Linked DNA regions of Paracoccus pantotrophus. The protein of the gene in region 2 interacts with the protein of the main gene of each other region in a pairwise test. Links are inferred from orthologs where the notes say so. Each region holds a gene or a part of one and is shown on either strand. Other genes may lie near its edges. The genes, in order: ftsZ and rlmN.

Region 1 (10,734 bases), on a different replicon or contig from region 2:
TTCTGACCGGCGGCGCCGCAGCCGAGGCCGTGCTGGCCGAAATGGGCGCGGACGGCGCTGGAGTTGCGCGGGGAATGCCTGCCGGTCGCCTTTGCCGGGGACCGCCGCATCATTGCGAAATCAGGCGGCTTCGGCGATGAAAAAACCCTTGCCACCATTCTGGCGATGTTTCGGGGCGAGTAGTGATGCCAGCAGTGGAAAAGACCGCACGGAAAAGCCTTGGCGAAATCGTCTATGAACGTATGGAGCGCGCGATCAAGTCCGGCTCCTACAAACCGGACGAGCGGCGGCCGAGTTCGAGGTCTCGCCCCGCGTCATCCGCGATGCGCTGAAACCTCTGCGCTAACACGGGCTGATCTATTCGCGCCGTGGTGCGGGCAGTTTCGTGCGCGCGATCGGGCTTAAGCAGCCGCTGGGCTTTGGCCCGTTGAAAACGTCCCGGACCTGCTCAGCTGCTATGAATCCCGCCTGACGCTGGAACCCTCAGCCGCCGTATTCGCGGCCGAACGCCATGACCCGCAAACCCTGGCGCAGATCCGCGACGCGCTGGAGCATAGGCGCGACGCGACCAATCCTCAGGTCCATCGAGAGGATGCGGATTTCCAGTTCCACCTCGCCATCGCCATCGCGGCGGAGGACAGCTATTTCTCGACCGCGATGGCGGCCCTGAAGGACCATATCACCGTGGGGATGCGCTTTCACGGCGTGTCGGTCAAGCGCGAGGCCAGCGGGCTGAGCCGCGTCTTCGACGAACATTTCGCGATCTTCGAGTCGATTCGGCAGAGACACGCGCAGCAGGCCCACGATCTCATGCATGCCCGCCTGTCGGAATCGCGCGACCGGCTGTCCGAGAAGAAGGAGCCGGCCCAGGCAATGAGCGCGGGCTAGCCCCCAGGATGCGGCATCAGGAGCCTACGACCTTGGGCTCAAGCAGCGCGCGCGCGGCCGCCTTGGCCGCAGCGGTGATCTCTTCGCCGGCGAGCATGCGGGCGATTTCCTCGATGCGCTGGCTGGCGGTCAGCGCAGCGACGTTCGAGGTGGTCATGCCGCCCGCGACCGATTTCGCCACTCGGAAATGATGCCCGCCAAGCGCCGCAACCTGCGGGCTGTGGGTGACGACCAGCACCTGCGCGCCCTCGGCCAGCCGCGCCAGGCGACGGCCGACCGCATCGGCGGTGGCGCCGCCGACGCCGCGGTCGATCTCGTCGAAGATCAGCACCAGCGCGTCATTGCCGCGCGCCAGGCAGACCTTGAGCGCCAGCAGGAAGCGCGACAGCTCGCCGCCCGAGGCGATGCGGTCCAGCGGCCCGGCCGGGGCGCCGGGATTGGTGGCGACGGTGAAGGCCACGGCATCGCAGCCCTCGGGGCCCGGCTCGGCCGCGGAAAGCCGGGTCTCGAAGACCGCCCGCTCCATCTTCAGCGGCGCGAGTTCGGCCGCCATCGCGGCATCGAGCCGCTTGGCGGCCGCGGCGCGCTGCTCCGACAGGGCCGCCGCGGCCGCGCCATAGGCGGCGTCGGCCGCCGCCACGGCCTCGCGCAGGCGCGCCAGGTCGCCTTCGCCCGCGTCGATCCGGCCCAGCCGGGCCCGCAAGGCATCGGCCAGCCCTGCCAGGTCGTCGGCCAGCACATCGTGCTTGCGCGCCAGCGCCCGCAACGCGAACAGCCGCTCCTCGGTCGTCTCCAGCTCGCGCGGGTCGAAATCCATCGCCTCCAGCGCCGCCTCGACGCCCGAGACCGCCTCGCCCAGCTCGATCAGCGCCCGCTGCAGCGCGGCGGCGGACGCCTCCAGCCGGCCCTCGGCCCGCTCGGCGGCACCGTCGAGCCAGCGCGCGGCATCCAGCATCGCGCCCTCGGCCCCTTGCGGCCCCAGGGCCTGCAAGGCCCGCGCCACGTCCTCGCGGATGCGTTCGGCGCCCTGCATGGCGCGGCGGCGCGTGTCTAGCTCCGCCTCCTCGCCCGGCTGCGGATCGAGCTTGTCGAGTTCGGCCACGGCATGGCGCAGGAAATCCTCTTCGCCCTTCGCCGCCGCCAGCGCCGCTTCGGCCCGTTCCAGCGCCGCGCGCGCCTCGCGCCGGGCGGCCCAGGCAGCACGGACCGGCCCCAGGTCCACCCCGGCAAAAGCATCCAGCAGCAGCCGGTGGCCGCGCGGGTTCAGAAGGCCGCGGTCGTCATGCTGGCCATGCAGCTCGACCAGCAGTTCCGAAAGCGTGCGCAAGACCTCGCCCGAGGCGCGGCGGTCGTTGATCCAGCCGGTCTTGCGCCCGTCCCCGGCATTCACCCGGCGGATGATCAGCTCGTCCGAGACCGGAAAGCCCGCCTCGTCCAGCAGGGTGCGGGCGGGGTGGCCGGGCGGCAGGTCGAAGACCGCCGTCACCTCGCCCTGGCTTGCGCCGGCGCGCACCAGATCGGCGCGGCCGCGCCAGCCCAGCACGAAGCCCAGGCAGTCGAGCAGGATCGATTTGCCCGCCCCCGTCTCGCCGGTCAGCACGTTGAGGCCCGGCCGGAACTCCAGTTCCAGCCGGTCGATCAGCAACATGTCGCGGATGTCGAGATGCCGCAGCATCGCCGGGCTACAGCCACTTGCCCTGGATGACCTGGCGATAGACCCGCGTCAGCCAGCTGTCGCCGCGCGCTTCGGCCTGCAGGCCGCGGCCGCGCAGCTGCGCAAAGGCATCCTGGTAGAAGGGTGAGGACTGGAAGTTGTGGCCCAGGATCGCGCCCGCCGTCTGTGCCTCGTCGTTCAGGCCGAGCGCCAGATAGGCCTCGACCAGGCGCATCAGCGCCTCGGGGGTGTGGGTGGTGGTCTGGAACTCCTCGACCACGACGCGGAAACGGTTGATCGCCGCGGTGTAATGCCCACGCTTGAGGTAGTAGCGGCCGATCTCCATCTCCTTGGCGGCAAGATGGTCGAAGGCCAGGTCGAATTTCAGGATGGCCGAGCGGGCATATTCGGTGTCGGGATATTGCTCGATCACCTCGCGCAGCGCCTGGAGCGCCTGGAAGGTCAGGCCCTGGTCGCGGCCGACCTCGTCGATCTGGTCGTAATAGCTGAGCGCCAGCAGGTATTTCGCATAGGCCGCGTCCTCGTCGCCCGGATAGGTGTCGATGAAGCGCTGCGCGGCGCCGCGCGCCTCTTCGTAGTCGCGGGCACGGTGATAGGCATAGGCCTGCATGATCAGCGCGCGCTTGGCCCATTCGGAATAGGGGTAAAGCCGCTCGACTTCGGAGAAATACTGCACCGCATCCTTGGGGCGGCGGGAATTCTCCAGCTCGTATTCGCCGCGCTTGTAGATCTGTTCGGCGGTGAAATTCTCGAATGATTCGGGCTTTTTCCCCGCACCGCCCGAACAGCCCGCCAGCAGGCCCAACGACAGCACAGCCGCGACCAAGGAACCCGATCTGATGCCTGTCATTCCATCCCGCCCGTCAGAAATTCACGTTCCCGCATGGGCAGAAGGCCCGCGCGGCCCGGCCGTCCTAGCACAGAAAATCGGGCTGCGCAAAATGCCAAAACGGCTAAACCGGCGCAGGGCCGCCACCTTCAGGCGACGGCCAACTGGCGGTTGCGAGGGGCGAGGCGCGCGGCCGAGGCGATCACCCCGGCGCCGGGCAGACGGCTTTCCATCGCCGGGGTCAGCGTGACCCATTCCCAGGCCTCCGGCTGGGCGAAAAGCGCGCGCAGCAGCTTGTTGGTCATGGCATGGCCGGCGCGGTGGCCGGTATAGCGCGCCAGGAGCGGCGCACCGGCCAGCGCCAGGTCGCCCACCGCGTCCAGCATCTTGTGACGCACGGCCTCGTCGCGGTGGCGCAACCCGCCCGGCGACAGCACCCGGTCGCCATCCACGACCACCGCGTTCAGATAGGTGCCGCCAAGCGCCAGCCCGTTCCGCTGCATCTGCACCACATCGGCCTGGCGGCAGAAGGTGCGGCTGTCCATCAGCTCGTGCACGAAGCTGCCATTTGCCATGTCGAGGTGCTTTTCCTGGCGGCCGATCGCCGCGTCGACGAAGTCGATGTCGAAATGGATCTCCAGGTGGTCGGCGGGCGAGAGGCGGGCGAAAGCCTCGCCCTGCCGCACCTCGACCTCGCGCAGCACGCGGATCGCGCGCAGCGGCGCCGCCTGCCGGCGCAGGCCGGCTTCCAGGATGCCCTGCACGAAAGGCGCCGAGGAACCGTCGAGAATCGGCACTTCCGGCCCGTTCACCTCGACCACGGCATTGTTGATGCCGGTGCCCGACAGCGCGGCCATCACATGCTCGACCGTCGAGACGGTGGCGCCGCGGCCGTTGTCCAGCAGGGTGCAAAGCTGCGAGGGGGTGACATGGTCCCAGCGCGCCGGGATCCGGGCGCCCCCCAGGTCGGTGCGCACGAAGACGATGCCGTGATCCGCCGGCGCCGGCAGGATCGTCAGCCGCACGGCCGCACCCGAATGCAGTCCGACGCCGCGGAACTGGGCTTTCTGAGCGATGGTGGTCTGCATGGTCTTGCCTGCCGATTCTTGTGAACTGAGCGTGCCACGGCAAGAAATCCGCGGCGCAAGGATCAGTTAGGCATCCCCCGCCGATTGCTCAAATAACCTTTTGTAACGGGGTGAAACAATCGGCCGCGGCTTGCGCCCCGCCCCCCACCTGCATCGGTAACGCCATGATCAAAAATGAAAAAAGGACCGCCGAAGCGGTCCTTCACGAAGTCGTCGCCGGAAATTTGTGATCGGCTCAATTCGCCTGGCGGCGCAGGAAAGCCGGGATTTCGACATTGTCGCCGGCCCGGTCGGGGCTGGCCAGATCGTCGAAACCGGCGTCGAAACCGCCGCGGTTGCGGGCCGCGACGCGCTCGTTCACGCGTTCGGCGATGGTCGAGGGCGCGGGCTTGTCCGCCTGCTCGCCATGGCCCGAGATGCGTTCCAGCATCCGGCTGAGCCCGCCCATGCGGCCCTGGGCGCGGCCCTGCTCGGCCGGCTGCTGCTGGGCGGCGCGATTCTGGGCCGCGGCCTGGCGCTCGGGCGCCTTCTGCACGGCAGCGGCCAGGCGCTGCATCACCGCATCCGACGGCGTGCCGGCCGGGGCCTGCGGGCGGGTGGGCGCGACGAAGCCGCCCGCATCGCCGTTCAGCGCGTCGCTGGGCGCGGCGGGCTGGCGCAGGTCCGGCTGATAGGCCGGACGCGGCATGTCGTCCTCGTCATAGCGTGCCGCCGGAGCCGAGGGCTGGACGCGCGCCGCCGGGGCGGGCTCGACCAGGGGCGCGGCGCGGCGCGGCGGAACCGGCAGCTCTTCCTCGACGGGCTTTTGCGCGACGGGCGGGTGCTGGGTCAGCGGCTCCTTCATGCCGCGGCGCGGCACGGGCAGCTCGGCCGCCGAGGCGTCGATGCCGGTGGCCACCACCGAGACGCGGATCGAGCCTTCCATCGACGGGTCCAGCGTCGAGCCGACGATGATGTTGGCGTCGGGATCAACCTTCTCGCGGATCTTCTCGGCCGCCTCGTCCATCTCGAACAGCGTCAGGTCATAGCCGCCGGTGATGTTGATCAAGACGCCCTTGGCGCCGTTCAGGCTGATCTCGTCCAGCAGCGGGTTGGCGATGGCCTTCTCGGCGGCCTGCACGGCGCGGTTCTCGCCCGAGGCCTCGCCGGTGCCCATCATCGCCTTGCCCATCTCGTCCATCACGGCGCGCACGTCGGCGAAGTCGAGGTTGATCAGGCCCGGGCGCACCATCAGGTCGGTCACGCCCTTGACGCCCTGGTAGAGCACGTCGTCGGCCATGGCGAAGGCTTCAGTGAAGGTGGTCTTTTCGTTGGCCAGCCGGAACAGGTTCTGGTTGGGGATAATGATCAGCGTGTCCACGACCTTCTGGAGCTGCTCGACGCCCTCCTCGGCCTGACGCATTCGCTTGGTGCCCTCGAACTGGAAGGGCTTGGTCACGACGCCGACGGTCAGGATGCCCATCTCGCGCGCGGCCTGGGCGATGATCGGGGCGGCGCCGGTGCCGGTGCCGCCGCCCATGCCGGCGGTGATGAAGCACATATGCGCGCCCATCAGGTGATCGACGATGTCCTCGATCGTCTCCTCGGCGGCCTTGGCACCGATCGAGGGCTTGGCGCCAGCGCCCAGCCCCTCGGTCACTTTCGGGCCGATCTGGATGCGGCTTTCGGCCTTGGAGGATTGCAGCGCCTGGGCGTCGGTATTCGCCACGACGAACTCGACCCCCTCCAGCTGCTTGTCGATCATGTTGTTGACCGCATTGCCACCCGCGCCACCGACGCCGAAGACGGTAATGCGCGGCTTCAGTTCCTGGTCATCATTCAGCATCAGGTGAATCTGCCGTTCCATCTCTCGCCTGCCTTCATCTGTTGCGCCGGACATAAGCGCAGTCCGGTCGAATCCCCGTATACCAGCCAGCCTAGCCAGATTCGCGCCGAGCGTCACCCGAAAAACACAGTTCGCACACCAAATATCGCGGTGGACGCTGGTGTTTTCGGCGGCATCTTGCCCATTCTGCTGCATGTGGTGGAGGCGCCCGCCCACACCACCGCATCCGGGTTCCGCGCCCCTACCAGTTGTTGCGGAACCAGCGATAGGCCCGGCGCAGGCTGCGCGCCGGATAGTGCTCGGCGGGCATGTCGAAATCCCACCATTCGTCCTGCGGATGCGCCGTCAGCAGCGCCAGTCCGATGGCCGAGGAAAAGCCCGGCGCGGTCGCGTTATGCGGCAGGCCCTGGATGCGCAGCGGCCGGCCGATGCGCACGTTCTGCCCCAGCATGCGCGCGGCCAGCGCATCGAGCCCCGGAATCTGGCTGCCGCCGCCGGTCAGCACGATCTGGCGCGAGGGCATGCAGTCGAAGCCGGCCGCGTCCAGGATCTCGCCCACCTTTTCCAGGATCTCCTCGACCCGCGGGCGCATGATGCCGATCAGGTCGGCGCGGCTGACGCTGCGGCGGTCGGTGTCCCAGTCGCCGGTCTCGCCGCCCAGTTCGATCATCTCGCGGTCGTCGCGGCCGGTGGCCTCCAGCCCGCCATGCAGGGTCTTGAGCCGCTCGGCCACGGCATGGCTGACGCGCAGCCCCTTGGCGATGTCCTGGGTGATCAGCTCGCCGCCGAAGCGGACGGCATCGGCAAAGATCATGTGCTTCTTGATGAAGACCGAAACCCCGGTGGTGCCGCCGCCCAGGTCGATGCAGGCGGCGCCCAGCTCCTGTTCGTCCTCGACCAGCGCGGCAAGGCCCGAGGCGTATGAGGCCGAGGCCACGCCCGCCAGTTCCATGTCGCAGCGCCGGATGCAATGCACCAGGTTGCTGGCCGCATCGCCGTCGATGGTCAGCACATGCATGTCGCAGGCCAGCCGGCTGCCCGACTGGTCGCGCGGGTCCGACAGACCCGAGCGGCCGTCCAGCGCAAAGTTCACCGGCTGGGCGTGCAGCACCTCGCGCCCGCGGCCGAAATCGGGCACCTCGCAGGCGGCCAGGACGCGGGCCACGTCGCCCTCGCCGACCTTGCCGGCGGGCAGCACGATCTCGCCGGCCAGGCCATAGCTGGCCGGGCGCGCGCCCGAGATGCAGGCGATGACGTGATCGACGCGCACCCCCGCGACCTTCTGCGCCGACTGGATCACGGTGCGGATGGCGCGCTCGGTCTCGGCCATGGTCTCGATCTCGCCGTAGCGCATCCCGCGCGCGCGGGTGGTGGCGGTGCCGATGACGCGGAAATTCGACTGGCCGGCCATGGGGCCGACGCCGTCGGTCTCGCGGAACTGGCTCGGGCCGTCGAATTGCAGCACCAGGCAGGCGATCTTCGAGGTTCCGATGTCCAGAACCGCGATGACGCCGCGCTGCATGGCCTGGCGGCGCATGTTCCGCATTGCCCGCTGGCCCTGATACAGATCCTTCATCTCACCTGCCTCCTTTGCGCTGTCAGCCGCTTTTCCGCGCGGTCTTTGCCGCCTTGCCCGCCGTCGCCCCCGCCGCGGCGTCGGGCGGCAGCGGCAATCCGTCCGCGCCCAGTTCCGGCTGGCCGCGGGCGCGGCGGATGGCGTTCTGCGCCTCCAGCCCCAGCCGCACCACGGGCCGCGCCTCCTGCCGCAGGTCGACGACCGAAAGGTCGCGGTCCAGCATGTGCAGCGCGCGGTCCAGCGCGATGGCGCGCTCCAGCGCCTGCAGCGCCTTGTCCTCGGGCAGCTTGATACGCTGGCCGCGGTCCAGCACCACGTCCCAGCGCCGCTCGCCCATGCGCTCCAACCCGCGCAGCCGCGGCAGGATCGGCCCGGCGGCATCGATCAGCGCCAGCGCCTCGGCCGCGGCGCGGTCGGCGCCCTCGCCGGCGACGATGGGCAGGTCGCCCCGCACCTCGCGCCCCGTGACCGAGGCGACGCGGTGCCCGGTCTTGTCCAGCAGCTCGATGCCGCGGGCATGGCGCCACAGCAGGGCCGGCACCCGTTCGGTCACGACGGCCGACAGCACCCCCCCCGGCTTGATGCGCAGGTCCACCGCCTCGACGGCATCCAGCTTCAGCACCCGCTCGCGCAGCTTTTCCAGGTCGATGTCAAAGCTCGAGGCCGGCAGGTCCACCGGCAGCATGGCGCGCAGCCCCTTGTCCACCGCGGGCGAGGCGCCCTCGATGGTCATCATCCTGACCATGAATTCGTCGCGGTGCTGGATGCGGTCCACGATGGCGTCGATGCCGCCGGTCAGGTTGGCGCGGCGCGTGTCGTCCGACAGCCAGATCCCCGCCACCAGCGCCGCCAGAAAGGCGGGCAGGCCGACATGCACCAGCCGCCGCACCAGCGGCCGCAGCATCATCCGGTTCAGCCGGTAGGCCAGGCGCGAGGGCGCGGGATCCTTGCGCGGCGTGCGCGGCGCCACCGGGGCGGGACGCGCGGGTGCGGGACGCACCGGCGCCGGCCGCCCGCCCGGCCCCTGGCCGCGGTGAAAGGGGTTCAGGCCCTGCATAGCGCCTCCTCGACGATCCAGCGGCAAAGCGCGGGAAAGTCCATGCCGGCATGGGCCGCCTGCTCGGGGGCAAGCGAGGTGGGGGTCATGCCGGGCTGGGTGTTCACCTCGAGGATAATCAGCCCGCCCAGCCCGCGGCTTTCGTCCCAGCGGAAATCGGTGCGGGTCAGCCCGCGGCAGCCCAGCGCCCGATGCGCCCGCACGGCCTGGTCGCGGCAGGCGGCGGCGATTTCCGGCGGGATCTCGGCGGGGATGACATGGCGCGAGCCGCCGGGCTTGTATTTGGCGTCGTAGTCGTACCAGCCCTCAGTCACGATCTCGGTCACGCCAAGCGCGCGGTCGCCCAGCACGGCCACGGTCAGCTCGCGCCCCGGCGCATAGGTCTCCACCATGACCCGCGCGGGCATCCGGTCGGAAAGCTGCGGCGGGCCGTTGGCGGCCTCGTGCACGATATAGACCCCGACCGAGGAGCCCTCGTCGTTCGGCTTGACCACATAGGGCGGCGCCATGACGTGACGGGCGCGCACCTCGGCGGCATCGGCGATCAGGCTGTCCAGCACCGGCAGGCCGGCAAGGCGCAGGATCTCCTTGGCGCGGGACTTGTCCATGGCCAGCGCCGAGGCCAGCACGCCGGAATGGGTATAGCGCCAGCCCAGCCATTCCAGCAGGCCCTGCACGCAGCCATCCTCGCCCCAACGGCCATGCAGGGCGTTGAAGACCACGTCCGGCGCATGTTCGGCCAGACGCGCGGGCAGATCCCTGCCCGCATCCAATTCGACGACTTCATAGCCCGCCTGCCGCAGCGCAACCGCGCATTCACGCCCCGACGAGAGCGAAACCTCGCGCTCGGCCGAGGGTCCGCCCATCAGGACTGCGACTTTCGGGGCCGACCTGCTCGACCTGCCCGCCAATGTTCTGCCTCATGTTCCCCGGTTGGTCCGGGTAATTATGCGGTCAGGATAGCCGCTTGGGCGGAATCACAAAAGTCCCTTTTCGCGTCTTGCGCGATATTTCCGGCGATGACGGCGGGTTACGGCCGGTTCCTAGGGCTGGCCTACGCGGATGACTTCCCATTGCAGCTCGTGCCCGCTGGCCTCGCGCACGCGGGCGCGCACCAATTCGCCCAGGGCCTCCAGCTCGGCGGCGGTGGCGCCATCGGCGTTCAGCAGGAAATTGGGGTGCTTTTCCGACATCTGCGCCCCGCCCAGGCGGTGGCCGCGCAGGCCGGCAGCGTCGATCAGCGACCAGGCCTTCAGCTCGTGGCTGTCATCCGCCCGCCCGGTCGAGGAAAACCCGGCCGGGTTGCGAAAGGTCGAGCCGGCGCTGCGTTCGCGCGTGGGCTGGCTCGCATCGCGGCGCGCCAGCTGTTCCTCCATCCGCGCGGCCAGTCCCGCGGGATCGCCCGGCGCGGCGCGAAAGCGGGCCTCGGTCACGACCCAGCCCTCGGGGATCTCGGAATGACGATAGGCCAGACGCAGGTCTGCGGCCGCGATTTCGTGCAGGCTGCCGTCGCGGGCCACGGCGCGGACCGAGATCAGGTGGTCGGCGACATAGCTGCCATAGCAGCCCGCGTTCATCCGCACCGCGCCGCCGATGCTGCCGGGGATGGTGCGCAGAAAGGTCAGGTCCAGCCCCGCCTCGGCGGCGCGGCGCGCGACATGGGCGTCCAGCGCCGCCGCGCCCGCGGTGACGATGCCGCCCTCGCAGGAGATGCCATTGAAGCCGCGTCCCAGCCGGATCACCACGCCGCGGATGCCGCCGTCGCGCACGATCAGGTTCGAGCCGACGCCCATGGC
Region 2 (10,665 bases):
CGGCGGCCATTTCGGCGGGCTGCCCACGGCCGGCGGGCAGGGCTCCGAGGCGGGCTTCCGCAACTGGGTGCAAAGCTTCCGCCCGCGCGCGTTGGCGGCCGGCATCTCGCCCGCGACCTTCGACAGCGCCATGGCCGGGGCGCATTACCAGCCCGGCATCGTGGCGCTCGACCGCAAGCAAAGCGAGTTCACCAAGCCGGTCTGGGAATACCTCGACGGCGCCATCGGCACGCGCGGCGCGACCGGCCGCGCCAAGGCCGCGCAATATGCCGGCACGCTTTCGGCCATTGAGGCGCGCTACGGCGTCCCGCGCGAGATCGTGCTGGCGGTCTGGGGCATGGAATCCAACTTCGGCGCCAATCGCGGCAATACCCGGATCGTGCCGGCCTTGGCGACGCTGGCCTATGACGGAAGGCGCGGCGAATTTTTCGCCGGCGAGCTGGTGGCGGCGCTGCGCATCATCCAGTCGGGCGACGTGGACAGCGCCCATATGGTCGGCAGCTGGGCCGGGGCCATGGGGCATACGCAGTTCATGCCCTCGTCCTTCCTCGGCCATGCGGTCGATTTCAACGGCGACGGCCGCCGCGACATCTGGTCGGACGACCCGACCGACGCGCTGGCCTCGACCGCCAGCTATCTGCGCCAGAACGGCTGGCGCCCCGGCCAGAGCTGGGGGACCGAGGTGATCCTGCCGCCGGGCTTCGACTTCAACCAGGCCGGCAAGTCGGTGCAGCATTCCGGCAGCCAATGGGCGGCGATGGGGGTGCGCACGGTCAGCGGTGCGCCGGTGCCCTCGGGCTCGATCCTGGCGCCGGCAGGTGCCCGCGGCCCGGCCTTCCTGATCACGGAAAACTTCCGCGCCATCCTGAAATACAATGCCTCGGACAGCTACGCCCTCGGCGTGGCCTATCTGGGCGAGGCCATCGCCGGCCGCCGCGGCATCCAGGGCAGCTGGCCGCGCGGCGACCGCACGCTGTCGAACAGCGAAAAGGCCGAGATCCAGCGGTTGCTGATGGCCCGCGGCTTCGACACCGGCGGGGTGGACGGCAAGCTCGGCAGCCAGTCGACCGAGGCGATCAAGGCCTTCCAGCGTTCCCGCGGCGTGACGCCCGACGGCTATGCCGATACCCGCCTGCTGGCCATGCTGCGCGGCTAGGATAAAGGGCGGCTCCGAAGGCCGCCCGCGCGCATTTCACCGTTTCCCCAATACCCATCCCGCCCGTGCCATGAGGCGCGGTGCGAGCCCATTCAGGCTAGGATGTCGCGAAACTCGCCCAGCACTTGGGCATAGACCTGGCGCTTGAAGGGCACGATGCTGTCCACCACATCCGCCGCCCGCATCCATTGCCAGCGGTCGAACTCGGGATGGTCGGTGGCGATCCGTACCGCCGAATCATCGCCCAGGAAGCGCATGGCGAACCATTTCTGCTTCTGGCCGCCGTATTTGCCCTTCCAGACCTTGCCCAGCAGTTCCGGCGGCAGGTCATAGGTCACCCAGCCCGGCGTTTCCGCCAGCACATCGACCAGGTCGGTGGTCACCCCGGTTTCCTCGACCAGCTCGCGCAGCGCCGCCTGGCGCGGGGTCTCGCCCCGGTCGATGCCGCCCTGCGGCATCTGCCAGGCCGGGCCGGGATTGTCGATGCGCTGCCCGGCAAAGACCAGCCCCGCCGGGTTGATCAGCACCACGCCCGCACAGGGGCGATAGGGCAGGCCCGAGGGACCAAGCAGGTCCGCGCTCATTCCGCCTGCGCCCCCTGGGCCGCATCCTCGCCGGTGACGGCGGGCTTTGCGGCATCGGGCACGGCCTGGGCATGATAGTCCACCGCCGCCAGGCCCTTGAGGATATCCACGGCATAGGCCAGCTGGTAATCCTCCTCGCGCAGCTTGGCGGTGGCCTCGACCTGCTTGGCCTCTTCCTCGATCTGCTTGCGTTCCTCGTCGCTGATCGAATCGTTGTTCAGCGCCCCGCGCAGATCCGCTTCCGAGTTCAGGAATTTCGATTCGGTCCGCGGCTTGCCGGCCTCGTCCTCCTCCTGCGGTTTCGGCGCGGGCTGTTCGACGATGATGTCGGGCTGGATGCCCAGCGACTGGATCGACCGGCCCGAGGGTGTGTAATAGCGCGCCGTGGTCAGCCGGATGGCGCTGTCCGAGGTCACTGGCATCACCGTCTGCACCGAGCCCTTGCCGAAGCTTTTGGTGCCCACGACGATGGCGCGGCGATGGTCCTGCAGCGCGCCGGTGACGATCTCCGAGGCCGAGGCGGAGCCGCCGTTGATCAGCGTCACCATGGGCTTGCCCTGCGCCAGGTCGCCGGGCTTGGCGTTCCAGCGCTCGCTTTCCTCGGGCTTGCGGCCGCGGGTCGAGACGATCTCGCCCTTGTCGAGGAAGGCGTCCGAGACCTCGATGGCCTGGTTCAGCAGCCCGCCCGGATTGTTGCGCAGGTCCAGAACGAAACCCGTCACCTTGTCGATGCCGCCCGCTTCCTTGATCGCCTTGTCCATCTCGGTCTTCAGGGTCGAGAAGGTCTCGTCGTTGAAGGTGGTGACGCGCAGCACCACGGCATGGCCCTCGATGCGGGTCTTGACCACGGTCAGCTTGATCGTGTCGCGGGTGATGGTCAGGTCGAAGGGCTCCTTCTCGCCCTCGCGCAGGATGGTGATCTTGATCTCGGACCCGACGGGGCCGCGCATCTTCTCGACCGCTTCGTCCAGGTTCATGCCCATCAGCGATTCGCCGTTCACATGGGTGATGTAGTCGCCGGCCCTGACCCCGGCCTCGGCCGCCGGCGTGTCGTCGATGGGCGAGATCACCTTGACCAGCCCGTCCTCCTGCCCGACCTCGATCCCCAGCCCGCCGAAGCTGCCGCGGGTCTGGGTCTGCATGTCGTCGTAATCCTTGGCCGACAGGAACGAGCTGTGCGGGTCGAGCGAGGTCAGCATGCCGTTGATCGCCGCCTCGATCAGCTTCTTGTCGTCCACCTGCTCGACATAGTCGGCGCGCACCCGCTCGAACACGTTGCCGAACAGGTCCAGCTGCTCATAGACCGAGGCGTTCCTGCCCGATTCCTGCGCGACCAGCGGGCCGGCGAATTGGGTGGCGACGGTGATGCCCGCAAGCGTGCCGATCGCCCCTGCCAGAAGATAATGTTTCATTCAGTTCCGTCCTGCCCGGTTGCGTTGCGGCCTGTCCCGTCCGCGGCCTCTCCGACAATGGGATTCATCACGAACCACTCTGCCGGGTCTAGTGTTTCCTTGCCCTTGCGAAGTTCAACATACAGTGTCTCGGTCTGTCCAGCACCGCCTCCGGCGGCGGCATTGGCGACGAATTCGGCGCCGAACTCCTGCGCGGGCGGTTCCTGCCCGCCCATCAGCCCCACCGGCTCGCCCGCCGCCAGCACGTCGCCCGTCTCGCCGAAGACCTGCGCCAGACCGGCGAATATCATCAGATACCCGCGCGCGGGCTCAACGATCATCACATTGCCGTAATCAAGCAGCGGACCGCGATAGCGGATCGTCGCAGGCCAGGGCAGCGTGACCAGCGCGGCGGGTGCGGTGGCGATGACCATGCCGGGCCGGCGCACCCCCGCGGCGTCGGGCTCGTCATAGCGGTGCAGCACCCGGCCCAGGACCGGCAAGGGCAGGCTGCCCTGCGCGCCCTCGAAATCGGCCATGGGGGCGCCCACGTCCTGCTCCATCCCGGCGATGCCCGATGCAAGCGCGTCCAGCGTATCGGCCGATTCCACCAGCGCGGTCAGTTCCCTGGGATCCTCGCCGAAGCGCACCGGCAGGCTGGAGCGGTCCGTCACCGCCGAGGCCAGCAGCCGCCGCGCCTCCTGCACCTGCCCGAGCCCCTGCGCCAGCGTGTTCGCGGCGTTCAGCTGGATCGTGCGCACGGCGCGGATCTCCTCCAGCTTCTGCTGCATCTCGCGGGCCTCGGCTTCCAGCCCCGGCGCGACCGAGGACAGGATCATCCCGGCGCGGGCCGAGGATTGCGGCCCCGAGGGATGCAGAAGCAGCACGGTCTCGGGCGATTTCTGCATCGAGGTCATCACCCCCAGCGCCCGGCCCAGCCGCTCGCGCCGGGCGTCGAACTCGGCGCGGATCTCCTGCTCGCGGATGCCGGCACGGCGCAAACCCTCGCGCAGCGCGGCCATGCCCTGCTCATAGGCGCGGATCATCCGGGTCAGCGAGGCGACCTGATCGTCCTCGGTCAGCGCCTCGTCCAGCTGGCCCACGGCGGCGCGCAGCAGGTCGGCCGCCTCGGCCGCCTCCTGCGCGGCCAGGTCCAGTTGCGAATCGCCCTGCGCGGGCGTCGCCGGCTGGGCCGGGGCTATCGAGCCGAGCCCGAAGGCCAGCAGAATGGGCAGCAGCAGCCTGGGTTTCATGCCCGCTCGATCAGCGAGGTGCCGGTCATCTCGGGCGGCAGGTCCAGGCCCATCAGGTCCAGCACCGTCGGCGCCACGTCGGCCAGCCGGCCGTTGCGCAGCGTCGCGCCCTCGGGCCCGCCGAAGACGATCACCGGCACCGGGTTGGTGGTATGGGCGGTATGCGGCCCGCCGGTCTCGGGGTCGATGGTGGTCTCGCAATTGCCGTGATCGGCAATGACCACCGCGGCACCGCCGGATTTTTCCAGGGCTGCCAGCATCATGCCCAGCCCCTTGTCCACCGCTTCGCAGGCGCGGATGGCGGCGGGCAGGCTGCCGGTATGCCCGACCATGTCGGGATTGGCATAGTTCACCACGATCAGATCGTAGCCTGCCTCGATGGCCTCGACGAGCTTGGCGCTGACCTCGGGCGCGGCCATTTCGGGCGCCAGGTCATAGGTCGCGACCTTGGGGCTGGCCGGCATGAAGCGGTCCTCGCCCGGCTCGGGGGTTTCCTTGCCGCCGTTCAGGAAGAAGGTGACATGCGGATATTTCTCGGTCTCGGCCAGGCGGAACTGGCGCAGGCCCTTGGCCGCGACCCAGGCGCCCAGCGTGTTCACCACCTGCCGCTTGGGATAGGCGGCCTGCATGTATTCGTCATGGCTGGCCGAATAGTCGACCATGCCCAGCAGCGCCGCCCATTGCGGCCGCCGGCCGGTGTCGAAGGCGGCGAAGTCCGGCTGGCCGATGGCGGCCAGGATCTCGCGCGCCCGGTCGGCGCGGAAATTGAGGCAGAAGAAGCCGTCGCCGTCCCCGGCGCCCGCATAGCCGTCGATCACCGTGGGCTGGATGAACTCGTCGGTTTCGTCGCGGGCATAGGCCTCGGCCACGGCCTGCGCGGCATCGGGGGCGGGCAATCCCTCGGCGCGGACCATGGCGGCATAGGCCCGGGCGACGCGTTCCCAGCGGTTGTCGCGGTCCATGGCGTAATAACGGCCGATGACGGTGCCGATGCGGGCGGCCTCGGGCAGGGCGCGCTGAAGCTCGGTGACGAAGCCCGCGGCCGATGCCGGCGGCACGTCGCGGCCATCGGTGATGGCATGGACCACCACCGGCACGCCCTTGTCGGCCACGGCGCGGGCGGCGGCGATGACATGCTGGACATGGCCATGCACGCCGCCGTCCGAAACGACGCCCATCAGATGCGCGGTGCCGCCGCTGGCCTTGAGCTTGCGGATGAACTCACCCAGCGCGGCATTCTCGTAGAAGCTGCCGTCCTCGATCGCCAGGTCGATCTGGCCCAGGTCCATGGCCACGACGCGGCCGGCGCCGATATTGGTGTGCCCGACCTCGGAATTGCCCATCTGTCCCCTGGGCAGGCCGACATCGGGGCCGAAGGTCACCAGCGTCCCATGCGGACAGCCGCGCATCAGCCGGTCGAAATGCGGCGTCCTGGCCTGGTCGGGTGCGCTCTGCTCGGGTCGCGAGGAAATGCCCCAGCCATCGAGGATGCAAAGGACGACGGGTTTCGGACGGGTCATGCGGCACCTCTTTCGCGGGTCGCGACGCTTCTACGACTGCGGGGCGCGCGGGGCAAGGTCGCCGCGGATCTTGCCGGATTCGTGAAGCGCCCCGCCCCTTCGGTACTGTTGCAGGGGTATTTATGGAACGAAGAAGCCCGGAGTCGGGCCAGGACTTCTTCGTTCTTCAAATACCCATGCGGCCGGGCCGCAGGCGCAAGGCATGATGCCGTTAGGCGCGGGCCTCGGCCGCGATCTGGGCGGCGGATTTGCGGCCGCGCTCGGTCGCGGATTTCAGCTGGCCGCAGGCGGCCATGATGTCCTCGCCCCTGGGCGTGCGGATGGGCGAGGCATAGCCGGCCTTGTGGACGATGTCGGCGAAGGCCTCGATCCGCTCCCAGCTGGAACGGCGATAGGGCGAGCCGGGCCATTCGTTGAAGGGGATCAGGTTCACCTTGGCCGGGATGCCGCGGATCAGCCGGACCAGCCGGCGCGCATCCTCGTCGCTGTCGTTCACCCCGTCCAGCATCACGTATTCGAAGGTGATGCGTTCCGAGTTCGACAGCCGCGGATAGTCGCGCAGCGCATTCAGCAGCGTTTCGATGTTCCACTTCTTGTTCACCGGCACCAGCCTGTCGCGGGTCTCGTCGGTGGTGGCATGGAAGCTGACCGCCAGCAGGCAGCCGATCTCCTCGGCGGTCCTGGCGATTTCCGGGACGATGCCGCTGGTCGACAGCGTGACGCGGCGGCGCGACAGGCTGATGCCTTCGCCATCCATCACCACCTTCATCGCGTCGCGGACATTGTCGAAATTGTAGAGCGGCTCGCCCATGCCCATCAGCACCACGTTCGAGACCAGCCGCGTCTCGTCCTTGGGCGCGCCGGGCTTCGGCCATTCGTCCAGGTCGTCGCGGGCCACCAGCACCTGGCCGACGATCTCGCCCGCGGTCAGGTTGCGCACCAGCTTCTGCGTGCCGGTGTGGCAGAAGGAACAGGTCAGCGTGCAGCCCACCTGGCTAGAGATGCAAAGCGTGCCGCGGTTTTCCTCGGGGATATAGACGGTCTCAACCTCATGGCCGCCATTGATGCGCAGCAGGTACTTGCGGGTGCCGTCGGCGCTGATCTGGCGCGTGACGATCTCGGGCAGGGCGATCTCGAACTTCTCGGCCAGGAGCGCGCGGTAATCCTTGGCCAGGTTGGTCATCTGCGCGAAATCACGCACGCCCCAGTGATAGATCCATTGCCAGATCTGGCCGACGCGCATCCTGGCCTGCCGTTCCGGCGTGCCGGCCTCGACCAGCGCCTCGTGCAGCTGCTCGCGGGTCAGGCCGACCAGGTTGCGGCGCGCCGTCTCGGGCAGCTTGCGCGGGATGGTCAGCAGATCCTGGGTGATCGGGGCAGAGGGCGTGACGGGCGACGGGGCGTTCATGGCTGGCTTGTCCGGGCGGCAAGGGGGCAATGGGCCTATATAGAACAAGGCGGCCCAAAAGAAAACAGGGGCTCGCGCCCCTGTCCGCTGCGGTTCCGGCAGTTGCGGATTATTTGCAGGCGGCCTGGGCCTTGTTCGTCGCGGCGGTGATGCCCGACAGGCTGAAGGTGTCCTTGGTCACGGTGCCCCGCGCCGAGCGCCCGGTCACCACCGCAGTCGAGCCCGCCCGCAGCGCCGAGACCAGCTTGGCATCATCGGCCGGAGAGCCGGTCCAGGCGCTTTCGCCCTCGGTGAACAGCTTGAAGACATTGCCGCCGACATTCACCTCGACCGCCGAATCGGGGGCGAAGGGATAGCCGCCCGAGAACGAGACCTCGCCCGACTGGCCGGGCCGATAGGCGACGTAAAGCCGGATGTCGCCACGCGTCACTTCCTTGGGCTTGCCGTTCGTGTCCAGGTTCTGGGTGGATTTCGGGGCCGACACTGCCCAGCATTCCTTGGGGCTGGTCGCCGAGAAGACGGTCCAGTCGCCCTCGGTCCCGATCACATTCGTCGAGTCCTGGGCCAGGACCGGCGAAGACGCGGCGATCGCAATTGCGGCGGCTGCCGCTGCGGCGCGCGGCGCGAATTTCAACATGCTCTGGCCTCCTGCCATGGTCCGGTTTGTTCCGGCTTGTTGCCGATGACGGTGGTGTTTTCAACCATCTGGCGGCAAGATAATGCGAAAAGGAAGCCGTGAAAAACCCCCGTTCGCGGAAAATCGCGCGATTGTCAGAGGAAAAGCAACCATGACCGCAGCCAGACTCATCGAATTGTGGCGGGGCGGCATGCGCGAAAGCACCCATCTGGGCCATGTGGTGATATCGGACGCGAATGGCATCGTCGAAGCCTGGGGCAATCCGGGTGCGGTGATCTATCCGCGCTCGTCCTGCAAGATGATCCAGGCGCTGCCGCTGGTCGAAAGCGGGGCGGCCGATGCGGCGGGGCTGGGAAGCGAGCATCTGGCCCTGGCCTGCGCCAGCCATAGCGGCGGGCGCATTCATACCGAGCGGGTCGCGGCCTGGCTGTCCGGCCTGGGGCTCGACGACGGCGACCTGCGCTGCGGCGCGCATCTGCCAGGCGATCCGGCCGAGCGCAAGCGGCTGATCTGCTCGGACGAAAGCCCCTGCCAGGTCCACAACAACTGCTCGGGCAAGCATGCCGGTTTCCTGACGCTGAAACGGCACATGAATGCCGGCCCGGAATATGTCGAGATCGACCATCCCGTGCAGCGCGCCGTGCGCCGCGCCTTCGAGGAGGTGACGGGCGAGACCGCGACCGGCTGGGGCATCGACGGCTGCTCAGCACCGAATTTCGCCTGCACGGTCGAGGGGCTGGCCCATGCCATGGCCGGTTTCGCCCGGCCGGGCGCCGGCGCGCGGGGCTGGGCGCAGCGGCGCCTGGTCGAGGCGATGCTGGCCCATCCGGAGCTGGTCGCCGGCGAAGGCCGGGCCTGCACCGAGTTGATGCGGGCCATGCAGGGCCGCGCCGCGGTCAAGACCGGGGCCGAGGCGGTTTTCGTCGGCATCGTCCCCGAACGCGGGCTGGGCATCGCGCTGAAGATCGCGGATGGCGGCACCCGCGGCGCCGAGGCCGCGATTACCGCGCTGATGGTGCATCTGGGCCTGCTGGAGGAAGCCCATCCGGTGGTGCAGAAATACCTGACCGGGCCCATGCGCAACTGGCGCGGCCTGGCGACGGGCGAATTGCGCCGGGCCGAGGGGTTCCCGAGCTGATCCGGGCGCGCAGCCTTCCCGATCAGATCGGGGGCTTTGCCCCCGCGCGTTCCGCGCTCCCCCAGGATATTTGGACAAGAAAGAACCCCAGGCCCCGGCCGCTTCTTCCTTGGGCAAATATCCTGCGGGGGAAGCCCGTCGGGCTTGCCCGGCGGGCGTGGGGGCGCAAAGCCCCCAACCTTCAGAGAATCTGCCAGATCAGCCGCAGCGCCAGCGCGGTCGAGGTTGCGACCAGCAAGGGCTTGATGACCCGCGCACCGATCCGTATCGCCAGCCTCGCGCCGAGCAGGGCGCCGGCAATCTGCGCCAGCGCCATGACGGTGCCGACCAGCCAGAGCGGCTTGCCTACCGCCGCAAAGGCGACCAGCCCGCCCAGGTTCGAAGCGAAGTTCAGCAGTTTCGTATACGCCGTCGCCTTGAGGATGCCGTAGCCGGCCAGCATGACGAAGCCCAGCATGAAAAAGGATCCCGTGCCCGGCCCGACCAGCCCGTCATAGAAGGCGACGAGGGGCACGACCGAGGCGGTGAAGGCGGCCGGGGCGATGCGGCGCATGCGGTCGGTATCGTTCAGCCCCGGCTTCAACGCGAAGAAGGCGGCGATGCCGATCAGCAGCAGCGGCAGGCCGTAGCGCAGCGCCTGCGCCGGGATCCAGCTGACCAGCAGCGCGCCGCAAAGCCCGGCCGCGAAGGCGACCGCCGCCGCGCCGCTCTGCCCGCGCAGGTCCACGAGCCCGCTGCGGGCATAGGAGATCGCCGCCGTCCCTGCGCCGAAGACGCCCTGGACCTTGTTCGTGGCCAGCGCCTGTGCCGGCGGCAGGCCGGCCAGCATCAGGGCGGGGACGGTGATCAGCCCGCCCCCGCCGGCGATGGCATCGACGAAGCCGGCGGCGAATGCGGCGCCGGCCAGGAGCAGCACGAGATCGAGGGAGAGTTCGAACATGCCGCCCCTTTGGGATGCCGCGCGGGAAATGTAAAGCCGGCGCGGGCGGCGGGGTCGCATGGGTATTTGCGGAACGAAGAAGTTCTGGCGAAAGGCCGGGCGCGGCCTCTGCCGGTCGCCCGGCCGGTTGGGTATTTGGGAAAGGGCGAAACCGCTCAGGCGCGGGGATGGGCGGCGCGATAGACCGCCATCAGGTGGGCGTCGTCCACGCCGGTATAGACCTGGGTCGTGGACAGGCTGGCATGGCCCAGCAGCTCCTGGATCGTGCGCAGGTCGCCCCCCGCCGCCAGCAGATGCGTGGCGAAGGAGTGGCGCAGCGCATGCGGCGTTGCCGTCGGCGGCAGGCCCAGCACCTGGCGCGCCTGGCGCATCGCGGACGCGACCAGCGTGGGGCTGAGCCGGCCGCCGCGGGCGCCGCGAAACAGCGGCGCCTTGGCCTCCAGCGGATAAGGGCACAGGCGCAGGTAATCGGCGATGGCCTTGCGCGCGATGGGCAGGACCGGCACCTGGCGTTCCTTGCCGCCCTTGCCGCGGAGTGTCAGCACCTCGCGCAGCGGCCAGTCGGCGCCGTCGAGCCCCAGCGCCTCGGAGATGCGCAGCCCGCAGCCCCAGAGCAGCGTCAGCACCGCCGCGTCGCG

The links.
Region 1: the proteins of rlmN (region 2) and ftsZ interact in binary tests that used the Escherichia coli proteins (3 or more experiments, as listed by UniProt). The link is inferred for Paracoccus pantotrophus from one-to-one orthologs.

What each region holds. Positions count from the first base shown.
Region 1 is NZ_CP044423.1:1,387,976-1,398,709, forward strand. Bases 4,022-6,993 are described here. They hold ftsZ (cell division protein FtsZ), read right to left. Parts: upstream 6,327-6,993; coding sequence 4,716-6,326; downstream 4,022-4,715. Other genes in these bases: lpxC (UDP-3-O-acyl-N-acetylglucosamine deacetylase), read right to left, coding at 4,022-4,480; ftsA (cell division protein FtsA), read right to left, coding at 6,547-6,993. Outside these bases: ESD82_RS22110 (FadR/GntR family transcriptional regulator), read left to right, coding at 475-888; DNA repair protein RecN, read right to left, coding at 905-2,563; ESD82_RS06710 (outer membrane protein assembly factor BamD), read right to left, coding at 2,571-3,413; more of lpxC, read right to left, coding at 3,542-4,021; more of ftsA, read right to left, coding at 6,994-7,881; ESD82_RS06730 (cell division protein FtsQ/DivIB), read right to left, coding at 7,904-8,938; ESD82_RS06735 (D-alanine--D-alanine ligase), read right to left, coding at 8,926-9,849; murB (UDP-N-acetylmuramate dehydrogenase), read right to left, coding at 9,982-10,734. UniProt on the Escherichia coli protein: Essential cell division protein that forms a contractile ring structure (Z ring) at the future cell division site. The regulation of the ring assembly controls the timing and the location of cell division.
Region 2 is NZ_CP044426.1:255,950-266,614, forward strand. What follows is about bases 5,215-8,117. They hold rlmN (23S rRNA (adenine(2503)-C(2))-methyltransferase RlmN), read right to left. Parts: upstream 7,313-8,117; coding sequence 6,116-7,312; downstream 5,215-6,115. Other genes in these bases: gpmI (2,3-bisphosphoglycerate-independent phosphoglycerate mutase), read right to left, coding at 5,215-5,904; ESD82_RS11735 (invasion associated locus B family protein), read right to left, coding at 7,422-7,949; ESD82_RS11740 (asparaginase), read left to right, coding at 8,101-8,117. Outside these bases: ESD82_RS11705 (lytic murein transglycosylase), read left to right, coding at 1-1,156; ESD82_RS11710 (RNA pyrophosphohydrolase), read right to left, coding at 1,249-1,740; ESD82_RS11715 (S41 family peptidase), read right to left, coding at 1,737-3,152; ESD82_RS11720 (murein hydrolase activator EnvC family protein), read right to left, coding at 3,149-4,384; more of gpmI, read right to left, coding at 4,381-5,214; more of ESD82_RS11740, read left to right, coding at 8,118-9,087; ESD82_RS11745 (TSUP family transporter), read right to left, coding at 9,269-10,027; ESD82_RS11750 (tyrosine recombinase XerC), read right to left, coding at 10,183-10,665.